One region of the Pseudomonas sp. PME37.24/006 genome, then DNA from elsewhere that is predicted to be linked to it. Evidence: riboswitches for the same ligand, from Rfam matches in the RefSeq annotation. Region 1 holds a riboswitch; each other region holds the start of a gene.
What was found. A riboswitch is a leader RNA that binds a small molecule or an ion and turns the genes downstream of it on or off. The one in region 1 is predicted to bind cobalamin.

Region 2: another riboswitch for cobalamin. It lies ahead of ACZ3GY_RS06385 (ABC transporter substrate-binding protein); the one in region 1 lies ahead of cobW (cobalamin biosynthesis protein CobW).
Region 3: another riboswitch for cobalamin. It lies ahead of cobG (precorrin-3B synthase); the one in region 1 lies ahead of cobW (cobalamin biosynthesis protein CobW).
Region 4: another riboswitch for cobalamin. It lies ahead of ACZ3GY_RS10330 (TonB-dependent receptor); the one in region 1 lies ahead of cobW (cobalamin biosynthesis protein CobW).

What each region holds. Positions count from the first base shown of each region.
Region 1 covers NZ_JBVHNL010000004.1:863,910-868,836, reverse strand. The annotation lists gene cobN (cobaltochelatase subunit CobN) at 1-1,934, opposite strand, end outside; gene cobW (cobalamin biosynthesis protein CobW) at 2,008-3,057, opposite strand; cobalamin riboswitch at 3,157-3,336, opposite strand; cobalamin riboswitch at 3,408-3,609, shown strand; gene ACZ3GY_RS20035 (CbtB domain-containing protein) at 3,705-3,890, shown strand; gene ACZ3GY_RS20030 (CbtA family protein) at 3,901-4,620, shown strand; gene ACZ3GY_RS20025 (cobalamin biosynthesis protein) at 4,617-4,927, shown strand, end outside.
Region 2 covers NZ_JBVHNL010000002.1:195,055-199,981, forward strand. The annotation lists gene ACZ3GY_RS06360 (ABC transporter ATP-binding protein) at 1-411, shown strand, start outside; gene ACZ3GY_RS06365 (HEAT repeat domain-containing protein) at 408-1,376, shown strand; gene ACZ3GY_RS06370 (DUF971 domain-containing protein) at 1,373-1,666, shown strand; gene ykgO (type B 50S ribosomal protein L36) at 2,016-2,171, opposite strand; gene ACZ3GY_RS06380 (type B 50S ribosomal protein L31) at 2,168-2,428, opposite strand; cobalamin riboswitch at 2,708-2,903, shown strand; gene ACZ3GY_RS06385 (ABC transporter substrate-binding protein) at 3,078-4,094, shown strand; gene ACZ3GY_RS06390 (FecCD family ABC transporter permease) at 4,091-4,927, shown strand, end outside.
Region 3 covers NZ_JBVHNL010000004.1:717,178-722,104, forward strand. The annotation lists gene ACZ3GY_RS19400 ((2Fe-2S) ferredoxin domain-containing protein) at 1-306, opposite strand, end outside; gene ACZ3GY_RS19405 (cobalt-precorrin-6A reductase) at 335-1,099, opposite strand; gene cbiE (precorrin-6y C5,15-methyltransferase (decarboxylating) subunit CbiE) at 1,096-2,301, opposite strand; cobalamin riboswitch at 2,438-2,643, shown strand; gene cobG (precorrin-3B synthase) at 2,740-4,095, shown strand; gene ACZ3GY_RS19420 (precorrin-8X methylmutase) at 4,092-4,724, shown strand; gene ACZ3GY_RS19425 (precorrin-2 C(20)-methyltransferase) at 4,733-4,927, shown strand, end outside.
Region 4 covers NZ_JBVHNL010000002.1:1,024,232-1,029,158, forward strand. The annotation lists gene ACZ3GY_RS10325 (ABC transporter ATP-binding protein) at 1-441, opposite strand, end outside; partial or broken gene ACZ3GY_RS10330 (TonB-dependent receptor) at 492-2,623, opposite strand; cobalamin riboswitch at 2,744-2,948, opposite strand; gene ACZ3GY_RS10335 (LacI family DNA-binding transcriptional regulator) at 3,064-4,107, shown strand; gene otnI (2-oxo-tetronate isomerase) at 4,145-4,921, opposite strand; gene otnC (3-oxo-tetronate 4-phosphate decarboxylase) at 4,927-4,927, opposite strand, start outside.

The sequences.
Region 1 (4,927 bases):
CGCAGCTCACTGGCGCGGCGCAGGTCGAGCTGGCTGGCGTCGTAATACTCGTCAGCCAGCCGCTCCAGATCACGCAGCGGGCCGTAGCTCTCGGCACGGGTCAGCGGCGGCATCAGGTGGTCGATTATCACCGCCTGGGTACGGCGCTTGGCCTGGGCGCCTTCACCGGGATCATTGACGATGAAGGGGTAAATGTTCGGCAGGGCGCCGAGGATTGCCGTCGGCCAGCAGCTTTCGGACAGGCCGACGCTCTTGCCGGGTAGCCATTCCAGGTTGCCGTGCTTGCCGACATGGATCACCGCGTTGGCCTGGTATAGATGGCGCATCCAGCAATAGAAGGCCAGGTAACCGTGGGGTGGCGCCAGATCCGGGTCGTGGTAGACCGCCGCCGCATCCACCTGATAACCCCGCGCCGGCTGGATGCCGACGAAGGTCAGACCGAAACGCAGGCCGGCGATCATCAGCCGGCCATCGCGGAACATCGGATCGTTTTCCGGTGTGCCCCAGCGCTCCAGCACCGCCTGGCGATTAGCCTCGGGCAGGGCGGCAAAGAATCGCTGGTAGTCGTCCAGCGCCAGGCTCTGCGCGCAGGGCCGCAGGTCGAGGTTGTCGAGATCGTTGGTGACGCCACCGAGCAACTGGTGGATCAGCGCGGTGCCGCTGTCCGGCAACGCATCGACCGGGTAACCCTGCTGCTGCAAGGCCTGGAGAATATTCAGCGCCGCCGCCGGGGTGTCCAGGCCGACACCGTTGCCGATGCGACCGTCGCGGGTCGGGTAGTTGGCCAGCACCAGGGCGACGCGCTTTTGCGCTGCAGGCGTGCGCTGCAGTTCGCACCAACGCCGCGCCAGTTCGGCGACGAAATCCATGCCCGGCAGGTGCGCGCGGTAGCAGACCACATCGCTCTGGCTGCGCTCGCTGCGCCAGGCAAGGCCCTTGAAACTGATCGGCCGGGTGATCAGTCGGCCGTCCAGTTCCGGCAGCGCGATATGCATGGCCAGGTCGCGGGGGCCGAGACCCTGAGCGTTGCCTTGCCACTGTTCTTCGCTGTCCAGCGCACAAAGCGCCTGCAGCACCGGCACGTCGCGACGGAACGGCCTTGCCTGGGGCGACTCCGGGTTGGATTGGGCGAAACCGGTGGTGTTGAGGATCACGCTCACGCCGGCTTCGTCCAGCCAATCCTCGACCTGCGCCAGGCAGGTCGCCTCCTTGAGGCTGGCCACGGCGATGGGCAACGGATTGAGGCCCTGAGCCTGCAGCCGCTGGCAGAAGGTGTCGACGAAAGCGGTGTTGGCTGCCTGCACATGGGTGCGGTAGAACAGCAGCGCGGCAACGGGTGCGTCCGGCTGCCAGCTGGCACGCCAATCCTGCAGCGACGCATTGCCCACGCGTGGGTGATACAGGCCAACCCGCGGCAGCGCTCGGGGAGGCTGCCAGCCATAGTCACGGCCCATATAGCGGTCGGCGATGCAGTTGAAGAACTGCCGCGCGTTATCCACACCGCCCTGGCGCAGGTACTGCCAGAGCCGCTCGGCATCTTCGGCGGTCACGTTGCCCAGCGCAGTGAGCTCGGGGTCGGGGTTATCACAGCCCGGCACCAGAATCAGTGTCTTGCCCTGCCCCGCCAGCTCCACCAGCCGCTGGATGCCGTAGCGCCAGTAGCTGACGCCGCCATGCACGGAAATCATGATGACCTTGGCATGCCTGAGCACCTGCTCGACGTAGAAGTCCACCGAGGCGTTGTTGCTCAGCTGTGCCGGGCTGGCCAGACGCAGGCTGGGGTAATCCTCGGGCAGATGACGGGCGACCTCGGCCAGCAGCGACAGGTGCGAATCACCGGTGCACAGCACCACCAGCTCGGCGGGGGTCTGGCCAAGGTCGGCGATACTATCGGCCGGCAGCGACTGGCCGGGCTGGGTGCGCAGGAGGTGCATATTCTCGCCTAAAGCATCGTCCGCAAGCGCGCTCCTACGGTTCGTGTAGGAGCCCGCTTGCGGACGATCATGGTTATACCAGAGCCGCTTTCAGCTCAGCCGCGATGGCCGTGTGGTCGAGCTCCTGGCCGATTACGATTAGGCGGGTAACCCGCGCTTCATCGGCCTTCCAGGCACGATCGAAATGCTTGTCGAAACGCAGGCCGACACCCTGCAGGAGCAGACGCATGGGTTTGTTCGGCACGGCGACGAAACCCTTGATGCGCAGGATGCCGTGTTTACCCACGACGTCCTTCAGTGCAGCCAGCAGGCGGGCCTCATCGGCTTCCGGTAGTTCCACGTGGAACGAGTCGAACTCGTCGTGATCGTGGTCTTCGTCTTCATTGTCGTGGTGAGTCTTGCGACCCTCGATGTGCAGCTCTGTCTCGCTGTTCAGGCCCAGCAGCACATTGAGCGGCAGCGAACCGCCATGGGCTTCGACCACCTTGACCGCTGGCGGCAGCTCTTCGCCAACTTCAGCGCGCACCGCTGCCAGCGCCTCGGCATCGAGCAGATCGGCCTTGTTGAGGATCACCAAATCGGCGCTCGCCAGTTGGTCGGCGAACAATTCGTGCAGGGGCGACTCATGATCGAGGTTGGGATCGAGCTTGCGCTGCGCGTCGACCTGATCGGGGAAGGCCGCGAAGGTGCCGGCAGCCACCGCCGGGCTGTCGACCACGGTGATCACCGCATCGACGGTGCAGGCGTTGCGAATTTCCGGCCAGTTGAAGGCTTGAACCAACGGCTTGGGCAAGGCCAGACCGCTGGTTTCGATCAGGATGTGGTCGAGGTCGCCGCGACGCGCCACCAGCTCGCGCATCACCGGGAAGAACTCTTCCTGCACGGTGCAGCACAGGCAGCCATTAGCCAGTTCGAAGACACGGCCGTTGGCTTCTTCCTCGGTGCAGCCGATGGAGCATTGCTTGAGGATCTCACCATCGATACCCAGCTCGCCGAACTCGTTGACGATCACGGCAATACGGCGGCCTTCGGCGTTTTCCAGCATGTGCCGCAGCAAGGTGGTCTTACCGGCACCGAGAAAGCCGGTGACGATGGTGACGGGAAGTTTGGCGAGCGTTTTCATGGAGGCCCCTGGCGTCTGGAGAAACGGCGAGCGGGCAATGAGATGGCAGGCGCCAGCCGGGGCTGTCGCACAAACACCACCGGATCACCCCGCCCGGTTGTCGAAAGCATTATCGAGGCAGGTCTCCTGGCTCACAGGTCATGGCGCGTAGCCGGCCTTCCCGGTTTCCCAGTGGCGGTTGGCGATGCGCTCGCTGCTTACAGTTGCGGGGGCAGCCACGGCTTGCCGTGTTCCCTCTTAGCTCCACACGAGTGGAGAACCTCGAAAAACGCAAGGCTACGCAGAGCCTGCGATACGGTCAATCACGGGGTGACCTGTAACATGTTGACGCACTTGGCGCTTCGTGGTGTTCTTGCGCGGTTGTTTCAGGTGTCTCACGCCGCCGTGCGTGAGGTGAAACGGGAAGCCGGTTCGAGTCCGGCGCTGCCCCCGCAACGGTAAGCGAATGTCAGGATCGTTTTGGCCACTGTGCGAGAGCATGGGAAGGCCGATCCTTATCACTGCCCAGTGATCATCGTGAGCCCGGAGACCGGCCTGAATCCTCTGTTTGGCAACCCGCGGTGGGCGGGCACGCGCCGACTATCGCCCGCCTGTGCGGGCAGTCTCGCCGTGTCCTGCTGTGCCGTTTACCCCTGAGGTCTACGATCATGTCCAGCAGCGTCCTTTCGAATTCCACCGCCTCTGCGCGTCCCTTGTCGCAACGTATCTTGCTCGCCGTTGGCAGCTGCGTTCTGGGCGCCGTGCTGATCTTCTTCGCAGGCTTTTCCCACGTAGAAGCCCTGCATAACGCCGCCCACGATACCCGGCATAGCGCCGCGTTTCCGTGCCACTGAGGACGCCATGATGATCAAGCGCATCGCCCAGACTGCCGGCTTCGCCGGCCTGCTCGCCGCCATCGTGCTGACCTTGTTGCAGAGCCTGTGGGTAACCCCACTGATCCTGCATGCCGAGACGTTCGAAGTCGCCGAACCCGCGGCCACTCTCGAACACAGTCATGACACCTCCAGCGCCGCTCACGATCATGCCGCCGCTGGCGGTCACAGTCATGACGGTGAAGCCTGGGCACCGGAAGATGGCTGGCAACGGCTGTTATCCACAGGCTTGAGCAATCTGGTGGTAGGCGTTGGCTTTGCGCTGATGCTCGCCGGCCTGTTCACCCTGCGCGCCCCCGAGAAGACCTGGCAGGGCCTGCTCTGGGGCCTGGCTGGCTTCGCCACCTTCGTGCTCGCGCCCTCAAGCGGCTTGCCGCCGGAGCTGCCGGGTACCGCCGCAGCCGAGCTGCTGCTGCGCCAGTACTGGTGGATCGGCACCGCTGCTTCGACCGCCGCAGGCCTGGCGCTGCTGGCATTTGGCGGTAACTGGGTGCTGCGCATACTGGGCCTGGTGATTCTGGCGCTGCCCCATGTGATTGGCGCACCGCAGCCTGAGGTGCACGAAAGCCTGGCACCCGAAGCGCTGGAGCACGAATTCATCCTTGCCTCGCTGCTCACCAACGCTGCGTTCTGGGCTGCCCTGGGGCTGGCTGCCGCCTGGTTCCATGGCCGCACTCGACACGCAGAATGAACGAGCGCCCTACCCTCGTCGCCGGCCTGGGTTGCCGGCGCGGGTGTTCGCTGAGCGAGCTGCTGGCATTGCTCGACGATACGCTGGCCGAGCATGGCTCGAGCACTGCCAAGCTGACAGCCCTGGCCAGCAGCGAACACAAGGCTGACGAGCCCGGTTTACTGCAGTTGGCCGAGCATCTGGGCCTGCCCATCAGCTTCATGCCCGCGGATGCGCTGACGGGTTACCATGAGCGCCTGAGCCAGACCTCGGCTATCGCCCTGCACGTTACCGGCAGCCAGAGCGTTGCAGAAGCCAGCGCGTTGGC
Region 2 (4,927 bases), on a different contig from region 1:
CAGCAGCGCGCCGAGATCGCCCGGGTGTTGATCAATCGTCCACGCCTGTTGCTGATGGACGAACCCTTCGGTGCGCTGGACGCGCAGACCCGCAGCAAGATGCAGGAGTTGCTGCTGGATATCTGGGGCAGGGTGCGCACCACCGTGGTGTTCGTCACCCACGATATCGACGAAGCCCTGTTCCTGGCCGATCGCATCTTGGTGATGAGTCCGCGGCCGGGACGGTTCATCGAAGACCTGCGCCTGGACTTCCGCCGTCCGCGGCACGCGGGCCTGTTGACCAGCCCGGAATTCGTACAGCTCAAGCGCCACTGCCTGGAGCTGCTACGCCATGAGGAAGGCCGCGAGCTGCCACGCCTGACGCCGCTCGGGCTGCCCACCGAACATCCGCCATTGCGAGTTGCCCTATGACCTATGTAAGCACCGATAACCCCGACATTCTCGACCTGCTGCCACGCCTGGAAGATGAGGACGCCGGCGTGCGCCGCATCGCCCTGATCGAACTGGCCGACCTGGAAGAGCCAGAAGCCTTGCCCTGGCTGACCCATGCCCTGACCCGGGACGCATCCGCCGATGTCCGCGCCGAGGCGGCTCGCCTGCTGGAAGCCTGGGAGGAGCCCGAGGTGGTAAATGGCCTGTGCGCTGCGCTGACCGATGCCGACGCCCGCGTGCGCGGCGCCGCAGCTCAGAGCCTCAGTGAATTGAAAACCGCCGACGCCGGTCGCGTGGTGCTGCCCTGGGCCAGGCATGCCGACCCGTTCGTGCGGGCCAGTGCCCTGCGAGCCCTGCGCGAGTTGCGGCTGATCGACAGCGTACCCACTGCCGTCGCCGCGCTGCAGGACAGCGATGCCTTCGTGCGCCGTGAAGCGGTAGGTATCCTCGGCTGGTTGAAACAGGTCGATGCGCTGCCCCAACTGGCGCGCCTGGCCAGCGACGATGCCGATACCGAAGTACGCCGCGCCGCCACCGGTGCGCTGGGTCTGGCCAGCGACGACAGCGTGCTGCCGGCCCTGCAGACGGCGCTCAAGGATCGCGAATGGCAGGTGCGTGAGGAGGCAGCCACCACCCTCGGCAAAGTTGGCCAGGCGGGTGCCGGCCCTGCGCTGCTGGAGGCGCTGAGCGACAGCTACTGGCAGGTGCGACTGCGTGCCGTGCGCTCGCTCGGCCGCCTGCGATTCGCGGCGGCGCGTGAGGCGCTGGTGGAACTGCTCGGGCACGCGATCAGCAACCTGCGCAAGGAGTCCGCACTGGCGCTTGGCGAGCTGGGCGACGCTCAGGCACTGCCAGCATTGCTGGCTGTCGAGCACGATGGCGACCCGGAAGTGCGCAAAGCTGTGCGTATCGCCATCGGCCAGTTGCGCCTGCAAAAGCCATGAACCAGGCACCCGTCGCAATACGTAACAGTGCCACGCAAGCGACACTGACCGTGGAGTGGGGGCAAGGGCAGGTACAGGTGCTCGCCCACGGGCGCCTGCGCGCCGGGTGCCCGTGCTCGAAATGCCGGGCGGCCCGGCTGGCGCAGCGCATCGACGTGGCACCGGATGGCGTCCGCATCACGGCAGTCCACCCTCAGGGCTATGGGCTGCAACTGGTATTCGACGATGGCCACGACCGCGGCATCTATCCCTGGAGCTATTTGCGTGAGCTGGGGGAGGTGGCAGGTTGAGTTGGCCGGGCTTGTCGCATGGCCAGGTCGTCACGGCGCCGGCCGCGGGATGACCGCAATCGCATTCGCGCCGAGGGCGACGCTCATACCTAACTGGGGTCGAACATCCATTTTGCAAACACCACCAATACTGTAGGAGCCCGCTTGCGGGCGAATCACCAGGCCAACGCAGATTCAGCAGCAAGGCCACCATCGTATCGCCCGCAAGCGGGCTCCTACAGGCCGGAATCTTCATGCTTTTGCAGGAACCTAGAACATACAAGCCGCTACCCCGCGGCGAATGGTTGTCGCGCCGCGGGCCTGGAGAGACGGCTGCCATTGCGCTGCGCCGAGAGGGTGGTACAGGCACTTAGCCCTTGTTCTTGCGCTGCGGTTTGGGCCGGCCTTGTACGCACTTGAAGCGCGGTTCGGTCTTGCAGATCACGTAAATGCGGCCGCGACGTTTGACGATCTGACAATCGCGGTGGCGCAATTTGGCGGTGCGCAGCGACGCGAGCACTTTCATGAGCGGGCTCCTGCAAAACCGGCGAAGCGCTTGTTGAACCCGGCCACGCGGCCTTCGCTTGCGGTCTGGCGCTGCTGGCCGGTGTAGATCGGGTGCGAGGCGCTGGAGATATCGAGCGTGACGTAGGGGTAGGTGTTGCCGTCGCTGTGCTCGCGGGTTTTGTCGGTGCTGACCGTGGAGCCGATCAGCCAGTAGGCGTCAGCCGAGACGTCGTGGAATAGAACGGGGCGATATTCAGGGTGGATACCAGGTTTCATAAGTGCTCCAATAAATACGTTATAAAGTAACAATATACAGTCTTATTGATTTTGGTTCTCATTTCAAGCCCGAATCTGGATTTTTCCCGCAGGCCTCATCGGCACTCGGATCTTCCAGATCAGACGCTGAAATGAGCGCTGAACTGGACTTGCTAAATTGTTATGTTGTAACAATAATGGCCACCGAAATTAGCCGTACAAGTGCTGCACTGGCTTCCGGCTTGTTGGGATGAATGCGCAGAAACTGCAGCGAAGCGCTGCAGGGGAGCGACCTAATCGTTTAAGATGCCGCCCGCCGGTTTCCGCGAGGAATTAATAGGGAATCCGTCGCCACCTCTGGTGGCCAAACGGAACTGCCCCCGCAACTGTAGGTACTGAGCATCGTTGCATTCGTGTCACTGGGTTCGAATCCGGGAAGGCCGCAGCGTTGCCACGACGTACCAGTCAGGAGACCTGCCGGCACAGGTCTGAGCAGCTGCAGTGCAGCCCTGCTCGGGCGCTGCAATCGAACCAGCCGGCGGGGTGTCCGGGAGGGGCATCCGTAATCACCTTCCTCAGGGACAGGTGCGGCCATGGCCGCTTGGCGTGATGTGTTCTCCAGCCTGCGCACTGCCATTTATGCGTATCTGTTGATTGGGAGATCACCCGCATGACCGTGTCTCGTTTTGCCGTTCTGGCCGCCACCCTTGGCCTGTCTTCGATGGCGCTGGCCGCCAGCCCAACTCAATACCCCCTGACCCTTGAGAACTGCGGCCATGAGCTGAGCTTCGCCGCTGCGCCGAAGAGCGCCGTAACCATTGGCCAGGCCGGCACAGAAATTCTCTATTCCCTCGGGTTGGGCGACCGCTTGGTAGGCACCTCGTTGTGGTTCAGCAATGTGCTGCCCGAGTTCGAGGCGCAGAACGCCAAGGTCGAACGGCTGGCCGATAACGATCCGAGCTTCGAATCGGTGATCAACAAGCGCCCCGGTCTGGTGGCCGTGCAGTTCGAATGGATGGTTGGCGAGCAGGGCGTGGTCGGCACCCGTGAGCAGTTTCACGAGCTGAAGATTCCCACCTACATCATGCCGTCCGACTGCGAGGGCAAGGACAATCTGGTCGGTGCAGACGGTACCCGCCTGCAGCCTTTCCAGATCGACAGCCTGTACAAGAGCGTGCAGCAACTGGCGCAAATCTTCGACGTGCAGGCTGAGGGCGACAAGCTGGTCGCCAGTCTGCAGGACAGGCTCGGCAAAGCGGTCGCCAACGCCGAGCAGCGTCAGGCCAAGCAAATCTCCGCTGCGTTCTGGTTCTCCAGCGCGGACCTGGATCTCGACCCCTACATGGCCGGCCAGAAAGGCGTTGCCGACACCATGATGAAGTCGCTGGGCCTGCGCAACGTGGTCGAGTCCAGCGAAGAGTGGCCGACGGTCGGCTGGGAAACACTGGCCAAGGCCAACCCGACCGTGCTGGTGCTCGCGCGCATGGATCGCCGCCGTTTCCCGGCTGACGACGTGGAGAAGAAACTCGAGTTCCTGCGTAATGATCCAGTCGCCAAACACATGGATGCGGTGAAGAACGGTCGCATCGTGATTCTCGATGCCGACGGCATGCAGGCTTCGCTGCGCATGATCACCGGCATCGAAACCCTGGCCAAGGCCGTTGATGGGTTCGATCTGCAGAAATGATTGCTCGCGGCTCCCGCCTGTTCCTGCTGACCATCATCTGCCTGCTGTTGCTGGCCGTGGCGGTGGTCGTCGGTGTGGCACTGGGTGAAACCCGCATCCCGCTGTCGGTGGTCTTTCAGGTGCTGGCCAACAAGCTGTTCGGGACGGGCTTCTTGCTCGACCCGATCGACGAGGGCATCGTCTGGAACTACCGCCTGACCCGCGCCCTGGTCGCCGCCTGTTGCGGCGCCGGGCTGTCGGTGTGTGGGGTGGTGCTGCAGGCGCTGCTGCGCAATCCACTGGCCGATCCTTATTTGTTGGGGATTTCCGCCGGTGCTTCCACCGGAGCGGTTTCGGTGGCGCTGCTGGGGCTCGGCGCGGGCATGCTGTCGCTTTCGATGGGCGCCTTCATTGGCGCAATCGCCGCCTTCAGCCTGGTCGCCTTGCTGGCGCGGGCAGCGGGTGGCGGCGCGCTGAATGGCACCGGGCAGATCATTCTTGCCGGTATCGCCGGCTCCCAGTTGTTCAACGCGCTCACCTCGTTCCTGATCACCAAATCGGCCAGCGCCGAGCAGGCGCGGGGCATCATGTTCTGGCTGCTCGGCAACCTCAGCGGCGTCAACTGGCACGATGTCGCCCTGGCCGTACCCGTGGCGCTGGCCGGGGTGCTGCTGGTGGCCTGGCATACCCGCGCCCTGGATGCCTTCACCTTCGGTGCCGAATCGGCGGCGTCGCTGGGCGTGCCGGTGCGCCGGGTGCAGGCCACGCTGATCGCCTGCGCGGCGCTGGTCACAGCGGTGATGGTGTCGATCGTCGGCTCCATCGGTTTCGTCGGTCTGGTGATTCCTCACGCG
Region 3 (4,927 bases), 150 kb from region 1:
ATCGAGCTGGCCGAACAGGCTGGTGACAAAGACCCGTGCAGGATCGGTCAGGCTCGCCAGTTCGCTACGCAGCCAGTCGACATGCTGGCTGCTGCTCTGCGCCTCCAGATCGATCACCAGCAGCCTGCCGCTGCCCTCCTTCACGCGCTGCCAGAGGCCGTCATAACCGGCGCCGGTATCGACGATGTCGGCCAGCGCAGCCTCGCCACGCAGCTCGACCAGGCGGGCACGAAACAGCTCGGCAAAAGAGCCGTCGAGCAGATCCGGGCCGGCGAACAGCACCTGAGCGTAGGGCGTGGTAGTCATGGGTAGGCTCCGGGAAAAGGGCGGCAGTCTAACAGCGTCGTGACGGACAAGGTTTCGTAGCCTGAAACTCGACGCCATGGCTCAGCAGCGCCTGCCACAGCGCTTCGGGTTCGGCGAACTCGCGATCCACAGCGGGCAACAAGGGTCGCTGCAACACCAGCACCGGCACGCCACGCTCACGAGCGACCTGCAGCTTGTGCTCGGTGGCGGCGCTGCCACTGTTCTTGCTCACCAACACATCGCAATCGAGGCGTTCGAACAGCGTACGCTCATCGTCCAAGCTGAACGGCCCTCGGGCGCCGATCACTTCGGCGCGGGGCGTGGCAGGCTGGCTCTGCAGGCAGCGCACCGTCCAGTGCTGGTGGGCGGGAATCTCGTGCAGATGCTCCAGTGGCTCGCGGCCCAGGGTGAACAGCGGGCGCTGGAAATCGCTCAGCGCGGTGATCAGCGAGGGCCAGTCGAATACCTCACGCCAGTCATCGTCGGGTGATGAAACCCAGCCCGGGCGACGCAAGGCCCAGCAGGCAATACCAGCCAACTGGGCGGCATGGGCAGCGTTGCGGCTGATCTGCGCAGCATAGGGATGGGTGGCATCGACCAGCAGGTCGATGCCCTGCTTGTGGATAAAATCCGCCAGCCCCTCGACACCACCAAAGCCACCGACACGTACCTGGCAGGCCAGATCCTCCGGCACCTTGCCCAGCCCGGCCAGGCTATAGATATGTGCGGGGCCAAGGCGACGGGCAAGATTCAGCGCTTCGCCGATCCCGCCCAGTAACAGGATGCGGCTCATAACGGCTTGCTGACCTGCAACAAGGTGATCGGCAAGGCGCCACGCCAGGTATCGAAGCCGCCCAGGGGTTTGGCCTGGGCCAGTTCGATGCGCGTCAGCTCGCCGCCCTCTTCGCCACGAAAGGCGATCAACGCCGCCTCGCTCTGCAGGGTCACGGCGTTGGCCACTAGTCGGCCACCCGGCTTGAGCGCGCGCCAGCAGGTGTCGAGCACGCCCGGCGCGGTCACCCCGCCACCGATAAAGATCGCGTCTGGCGCCGCCAGCCCGGCCAGCGCCTCGGGTGCCCGCCCGGCCACCAGTTGCAGGCCCGGCACGCCGAGGGCATCGCGGTTGTGGGCGATATGGCCCTGGCGGCCTTCGTCGGCCTCGATGGCGATGGCCCGACAAGCAGGATGGGCACGCAGCCACTCGATACCGATGGAGCCGCAGCCGGCACCGACATCCCAGAGCAGCTCGCCAGGCAGCGGCGCCAGACGCGCCAGGGTGATGGCACGCACGTCGCGTTTGGTGAGTTGCCCGTCGTGGCGATAGGCATCGTCCTGCAGGCCCGGCGTGAGTGGCAGGCGCATGGCGTCATCACCGGCAACGCAGTCGATCGCCACCAGATTCAGATCAGCAGATCGAGCCAGCGCCCAGCCATCAGCCAGGCCATCGATACACCGCTCGCGCTCACCGCCCAGGTGTTCGAAGACGCTCAGCCGACTGGGGCCGAAACCACGCTCGCGCAGCAATGCGGCAATGGCCGCCGGGCTCTCGCCATCGTTGCTCAGCACCAGCAGGCGCACGCCGGGATGAACCTGCGCATTGAGCGCTGCCAGCGGGCGACCCACCAGCGAGACCAGGGCTGTGCTCTGCAGTGGCCAGCCCAGGCGAGCCGCCGCCAGCGAGCAGGAGGAAGGCGCCGGCAGAATGTGCAGCTCATCGCTCGGCAGCTCGCGGGCCAGGCTGGCGCCGACGCCAAAGAACATCGGGTCACCGCTGGCCAGTACACAGACTGGCGTACCGCGCCTCTCGAGCACTGGCACCAGGGAAAACGGCTTCGGCCACTCCAGACGTGTGGCACGGATGCAATGCGGCAACAGCGCCAGCTGGCGCTCGCTGCCAAACACCTGTTCGGCCGCCAGCAATGCATGTCGCGCCGCCTTGCCGAGGCCGGGGTAGCCGTCTTCACCAATGCCCACGACGGTTAGCCAGCGTGTCATGCGTTTTTCCTCGTTATCAAAATCGCCCAGATCGTTCCTCACGCTCCGCGTGGGAATGCCGCCCAGGACGACGCTCCGCGTCCGATGCTGCACGCTATCGGACGACGCGGCTTTTCATCCTAGCGAACAAAGCGGGCATAATAGCGCCTCTGTCGGTGTCCGTCGGCTACGTGGTACGTAGGCGCGGGCCTAAGAGGGAACACGAGCAGATCGTTCTGCGGCGTGGCTGCCCCCGCAACTGTTGCAGCGAGCGCATGCGCCAATCGCCACTGGGAAACCGGGAAGGCCGGCCACGCGCCATGACCTGCGAGCCAGGAGACCTGCCGACGGATTCAGTCGCATGTGCCCACACCGGGCGGGGTGTCCCGGTGATAGAAGCTCGTCCTTCTCTGGCCTATCCTCGAACGGATGCCCATGTGACCCGACCCCGGTGATCCGTTGAAACAGGCTTTTTGCATTCCATCCCCTGCTGTTCGCCCCTCGGCCTGTCCGGGGTTGCTGCGTATCGTGCAGGCGAAGGATGGCGGCATCTGCCGGATCAAGCTGGCCTGCGGGCGCCTCGATGCCACCGGAGCCGAGCGCATAGCCCAGGCCGCACAACACCATGCAGGCGGCGTGATCGAAGCCACCAACCGCGCCAACCTGCAGATTCGCGGCATCCACGCCGGCAGTGAAGACGCATTGATCGGCGAGTTGCTGGCCGCCGGCCTCGGCCCGCGCTCACCCGCTGCCGACGATGTGCGCAACCTGATGGTCAGCCCGGCGGCCGGCCTCGACCCGGCGGCGCTGGTCGACGTATCACCACTGGCCGCCCACCTGCTGACGACGCTGGAGAACACTCCGCGCCTGCACGCGCTGTCGGCCAAGTTCGCCCTGCTGCTCGATGGCGGCGAACGCCTGGCCATGCTCGAACACCCCCACGACATCTGGCTCAGCGCCCTGCCGCTGGATGGCCAGATCGGCTATGCCTTCGGCCTGGCGGGCTGCCCGCCACAAGCGCCTGGCGATGTGCCCGCGCTGGCCGTGGTGCCCGAGGCCCATGCCGATGAGCTGCTGCTGGCGCTGCTCGACCTGTTTCTTGAACTGGCCACGCCCGAGCAGACACGCATGCGCCACCTGCTGGTCAGCCACCCGGCCGCCGAGCTGCTGCAGCACCTGAAGGAGCGCCTGGGTGACGTGCTGCTGAGCGCGGATGACTGGCGACGCAGCCCGGCGGAGCCCCAGGCCCATATCGGTATCGGCGGCCAGCGCCAGCTTGGCCGCGTGTATGTCGGCGGCGTCCCTCCATTGGGCCGGCTCGACGCCGAACAGCTGCTCGGGCTCGCCGCTCTGGCTAGGCGTCTGGGCGATGGCAGCCTGCGCATGACGCCCTGGCAGAGCGTGCTGCTGCCCAATATCGCCACAGCCGATGCGCAGGCAGCCCTCCAGGCGCTGGAGGGGCTCGGCTTGCTGGTCGATGCCGATGCGCCGCTAGCCCGCATCATCGCCTGTACCGGCTCAAGCGGCTGCGCCAAGGGCCTGGCCGATACCAAAGCCGATGGATGCCGCCTGGCCGAGACGCTGAAGGCTGGCCGCCGCCTGGCCGGCATCCACCTCAGCGGCTGCAGCCGTTCCTGCGCCGCCGCCCACCGTGCCCCCGTGACCCTGCTGGCGGTAGCCGAAGGCCGCTACGATCTGTTCGCCCGCCAGGCGGACAGCAACGATTTCGGCGCGCCACTGGCCCGCCACCTGACACTTGACGAGGCCAGCGAGCTGCTGGCCTCGCTTCCCGATACCTGGAGTTTCACCCGATGACCGATTACATCCGCGATGGTCAGGAGATCTATCGCCATTCCTTCTCCATCATCCGCGCCGAGGCCGACCTGAGCGCCATTCCGGCGGATCTCGAGAAGCTCGCGGTGCGGGTCATCCACGCCTGCGGCATGGTCGATGTGGTGCAGGATCTGCGCTTCTCCGCGGGTGCCGGTGCAGCCGGTCGCCAGGCCCTGGCCAATGGCGCGGCGATTCTCTGCGATGCGCGCATGGTCGCCGAAGGGGTGACCCGTGCGCGCCTGCAAGCGGCCAACCCGGTGCTCTGCACCCTCAACGATGCCGGCGTGCCTGAGCTGGCCAAGAAGCTGGGCAACACCCGTTCGGCGGTGGCGCTGGAGCACTGGCGCGAGCATCTCGAAGGCTCGGTGGTGGTGATCGGCAATGCCCCCACCGCATTGTTCTATCTGCTCGACATGCTCGCTGCGGGCGCGCCCAAGCCAGCGCTGATTCTCGGCTTCCCGGTGGGCTTCGTGGGCGCTGCGGAGTCCAAGGATCTGCTCGCCAGCACCTTTGCCGAGCATGGCGTGCCCTACGTGATCGTTCAGGGCCGTCGGGGCGGTAGCGCCATGGCCGCCGCCGCGGTCAACGCCCTGGCCACGGAGGTCGAGTGATGAACGGTATGGACCGCCCCGGCAAAGGCCGCCTGCTGGGCCTGGGCGTAGGCCCGGGCGACCCCGAGCTGATCACCCTCAAGGCCCTGCGCCTGCTCAAGTCGTCACCCGTGGTCGGCTACTTCGTGGCCAAGGCCAAGGCCAATGTCGGTCAGGGCGGCAACGCCTTCGGCATCATCGAAGGCCACCTGGACGACAGCCAG
Region 4 (4,927 bases), on a different contig from region 1:
GCCGGAAAGGTTGGCGAACGCCTGACCCGCCTGCGCAGTCAGGCCGACATGCTGCAGAGCCTGGGCCACCAGTTCGGCGTCCTCGGCGCTGTCGCCGGCGAACAACCCCTGGTGCGGCGTGCGCCCCATGGCGACCACATCGGCGACGCTGAGGCCGAACTCCTGGGGAAACTCCTGCAGCACCACGGCGATGCGCTGCGCACTCCAGCGCGGGGTCTGCCGCCAGAGGTTCTCGCCGTCGAGATGCAAGCTGCCGCTCGCCGGCTCGCTGGAACGATAGGCGCAGCGCAACAGGCTGGTCTTGCCGCTGCCGTTGGGGCCGATAAGGCCGACAAACTCGCCTTCACCGATATGCAGATCGATGTCCTGCAACAACCAGCGTGGCGCAGTGCGCCGACTTTCAACGGCCCATGACAGCTTTTCGATGCTTAGCCTCGACATGCCCGACTCCTACTTGTGGCGCACCGGCAAACTACCCGGTGCGCCGGCGTTTAGAAGCTGTAGTCAGCGCTGACGAAGAACGAGCGTGGCTCGCCCAGGTACCACTGCTGGCCATTGTTGCTCGTGGTGGTGGCGTACTGACGGTCGAACAGGTTGTTCAACTGCAGGCCGAGGGTCAGATCCTTCTGCAGATGCCAGTCGAAGTTGGCGTCCACCACGGTGTAACTCGGTACCCTGACGCTGTTGGCGTTGTCGGCGTAGCGGCTGTCCACGTAACGGGCGCCGGCACCGACGCTGAAACGCTCGGCAAAGTCCTTGCTCAACCACAGGTTGGCGGAGCGACGCGGCACGTTGGTGGGGCGATTGCCCTGGAAATCGTCGCCACCGCTGACGAACTCGTCGTACTCGGCGCGCACCAGTGCCGCGTTGGCAGACAGCTGCGCGGCATAGGGCAGGCGCAGCTCGAGGGTCGCCTCGATACCATCCGAGGATTGCTGACCAACCTGCTGCTGGACGGTCGGGTTGGCCGGGTCGGTACTGAGCAGCTTGTTCTTGACGATGTGATAGGCGGCCAGCGTCCACTCGCCACGGTTATCGAAAAACTGCTGTTTGATGCCCACTTCGGTTTGCTTGGCGGTGCTCAGATCCCACTGCTGCTGGCCCGCACTGAGAGTCAGCAGGTTGCCGACGCCTTCGGTGCTGGTGGCGTACTGACCGTACAGCGACAAGTCATCGGTCAGCGCGAACACCAGGCCGGCGCGCCAGTTGTTGCCGGTCAGGCTACGGTCGCTGCGGGTGCCGGCCAGCAGATCATCACGATTCAGGTGTACCTGGTCACGGCGCACACCGGTGACCAGTGCCAGTTGCTCGGTGAGCTGCGTGCGGTTCTCGGCGAACAACGAGAACTGACGCGCCTGATTGGCTTCGCGAGCGCGATACGGGTCATTGCTGATGTAGCTACCACCACCGGACTGGCCAAGTGGCACGCTGTCGCTGAGGGTATTGCCGAAATCATGCTTGCGCACGAAACGGATGGAGTTGTAGTCCACGCCAACCACGGTGCGGCTGTCGAGGCCGAACAGCGAATGCTGCAGGGTGAACGTCTGGCGGTCGCCGATCTGTTCCTGGGTGTGCTTGATGCTGATGAAATCGCTACGCTCGACTAAATCACCCGGCTGCCAGGTGTAGGTTTCAGCGTTGCGCCAGCGCCGCTGGGTCTTGAGGTAGTACAGCTGGTTGCTGGCACTCAGGTTGTCGCTGATCGTCCAGTCGGTCACCAAGCGGGTCGACTGGTCGTTGTACTGCAGCGTGGCGTTCTCGACGTTGTAGTTACGCTCGCGCAGGCTTTCGCGGTAGTGACCATCCACCAACGGCGTGCCGAAATACTGCTGCGGCTCCTGATTACCGTAATCGTGGCTGAGGGTGAAGCTCAGGTCGTCGGTCGCCTCCCAGCGCAATGCAGCACTGATGGCCAGGCTCTCGGAATCACCACGGTCGACCCAGCCATTGCTGGCCTGCTGATTGAGATTGAAACGGTAGCTCAGGCGGTCGTTCAGGGAGCCGCCGCTATCGAGTGCCATCTGTTGACGATCATCGGAGCCGTAACCCAGACGCACGCGATTGCGGATCTCGCCCTCGAAAGGCTTCTTCGGCACCACGTTGATCACCGCGCCCGTCGCCCCTTCGCCGTACAGCACCGACGCCGGGCCACGGAGGATGTCGATACGCTCCACCGACCAGGTATCGACCGGAAAGGTCACGGTGCCGGCGCCGACATAAAGACGGGTGCCGTCATACAGCTGCATGGTCGAGCTGTGCCCGGTAAAACCCCGGGCGGACAACGCGGTGCCGCCATTGCCGGGCGTGCCCATGAAGGTGATGCCAGGTGAGCGGGTGACGGCCTCCTGGACGGTGGTGTTGTTGCGCTTCAGGATCTGCTCGGCGCCAATGCTGCTGACGCTGGCGGGCGTTTCCAGTGGCGTCAGATTCAGGCGCGAGCCGGTCGTTGCCAGCGTATGCAGATCAGGCGGCGACGACTCATCGGCCGTGCCGGTGATCGCCGTCGAGGGCAAGGCTATGGAAGCGTTCGACTCGGCGGCCTGAGCCGGCAAGGCGAACAGCAGCGCACAGGGCAACAGCCCAACACGCAGGGATTTGCCCGACAGGGCATCGAACAGGGAATATCGGGACATGTCGTTCCACTCGAAACAGGAATGAATGAATCCCGGAGGGAACAACGCATAGGGAATCGCAGGCGCACGAAGCCCACGGAAACCGGCCTGCGCCCGCCCACCGCGGGTTTGCCAAACAGAAGTTTCGGGCCGGTCTCCGGGCTCACGAGGGTCATGAAGCATTCACCTTCCCATGCCATGGCACAGTGGTTAATCGAATGCTTCGCTCGCATACCGTTGCGGGGGCAGCGCCGGACTGATCATGTTCATGACGAACCGGCTTCCCGTTTCACCCCATGCACGGCGGCATGGGACACCTGAAACTGGCGCGCATCTGACCATCGAAGCGTCGAGCCGTCAATCATCGCCATGCAGCGGCCTCGATCCATGCACCATGGCATCGCCGGCTGGGATAACATCGCCCGACCTCGGATTGGCCAGGAAACACAGGATGCAGCGAGACGATGAACGAGCGACCGGCAGGCGCTCCTCTACCGCCCCAGGCAAGCCGCCGACGCTGGCGGATGTGGCCAAGGTCGCAGGCGTTTCGCCGATCACCGTGTCGCGCACGCTCAACCAGCCGGAGATCGTCCGCCCGGAACTGCGCGAAAAGGTCTTTCGTGCCGTGCACAAGACCGGCTACGTGCCGGCCATGCTCACCGGCGTGGCCGAGCAGCGCAGCCGGCTGATTTCCCTGCTGGTGCCGACGATTGCCAATTCGATCTTCTCGGACACGGTGCAGGCGCTGATCGACACCCTCACCGAAGCCGGCCACGAGACGCTGATCGGCCTGACCAACTACAGCGCCGAACGCGAAGAGCAGCTACTCGACGCCATCTTGCGGCGGCGCCCCGATGGCATCGTACTGACCGGCACCCTACACACCAAAGCCAGCCGCACGCGCCTGTCGCGCTCGGGCATTCCGATCGTCGAGTCCTGGGATCTCGCGCCGCGGCCGCTGGACATGTTGGTGGGCTTTTCCCACGAAGCGGTCGGCGTGGCCACCGCGCGCTACCTGATGGGCAAGGGCTATCGGCGCTTCGCCGTGGTGACCCTGGATGACCCACGCGGCCACCGACGCTGCGAAAGCCTGATCAGCGAACTGGCGAGCCAGGGGATTACCGAGGTGCCGCGCGTGGTGTTGCCGCCACCGGCAACGGTGAACCTCGGCCGTGAGGGCCTGCAGCGTCTGTTAGCAGGTCGCGAGCGCCCGAATGTACTGGTGTGCAGTTCCGACACCCTGGCCCACGGCGTGCTGGAAGAAGCCACCGAACTGGGCATTCGCGTGCCGCAGGATCTGGCGGTGATGGGCTTTGGCGACCTGAGCAGCGCCGCGCACCTGCACCCGGCCCTGTCCACCGTGTGCATCAACGGCGCGGACATCGGCATACAAGCGGCGCGCGCGCTGGTGCAACGCCTCGATCATCCCCACGAAGAGCCAGTGAAAGTGCGCATCGATACCGGTTTCAGGATCATCGAACGGCAGAGCGCATAGCCTGTTTTGCACTTAACAGCGAAAACCCACGCACGCTTCAACGCCAGGGAGCAAACCAACCTAGTCCATCTTCAGTGAGGCCTCTCGGGTTGTATTCACAACCAATCCAGCCGTCATAGCCAAGTTCGTCGAGCAGGGCGAATAGCTGCGGATAGTTCACCTCGCCGGTGTCCGGCTCGTGGCGATCCGGTACGCCGGCAATCTGTATATGCCCGACCCCAGCCTGAAAGCGTTTGAAGCACGCCGTAAGATCGCCCTCCATGATCTGCGCATGAAAAAAATCCATCTGCACCTTCAGATTTGGCTCGCCCAGCTCGGCGAGAATGGCGTGGCCCTCTGCCTGATAATTGATGAAATAACCGGGTATCGAGCGGCTATTGATCGGCTCGATCAGCAGTGTCAGTCGGTGCTCGGCCAGGCGGCGAGCGGCATAGCGCAGGTTTTCCAGGTAGACCTCGCGCATCCGCGGGCGCATGCCCTCCTCGCTCACCAACCCGGCCATCGCATGCAGCTTCGGGCAGCCCAGCGCATGGGCATATTCGATGGCGCGATCGACCCCCTCGCGGAACTCCGCCTCGCGCCCCGGCAAGGCGGCAATGCCGCGCTCTCCCGCCGCGAAGTCACCCGGCGGCAGGTTGAACAACACCTGGCTCAAACCATGCTCGGCCAGCCGTTCGGCCAGCTCGGCCGGGGTGAAATCATAGGGGAACAGGTATTCAACGCCCTTGAACCCGGCAGCCGCGGCGCGGCCGAATCGCTGAAGAAAGGGAGCATCGCTGAACATCATGCTGAGGTTGGCAGCAAATCGTGGCATGGCAGT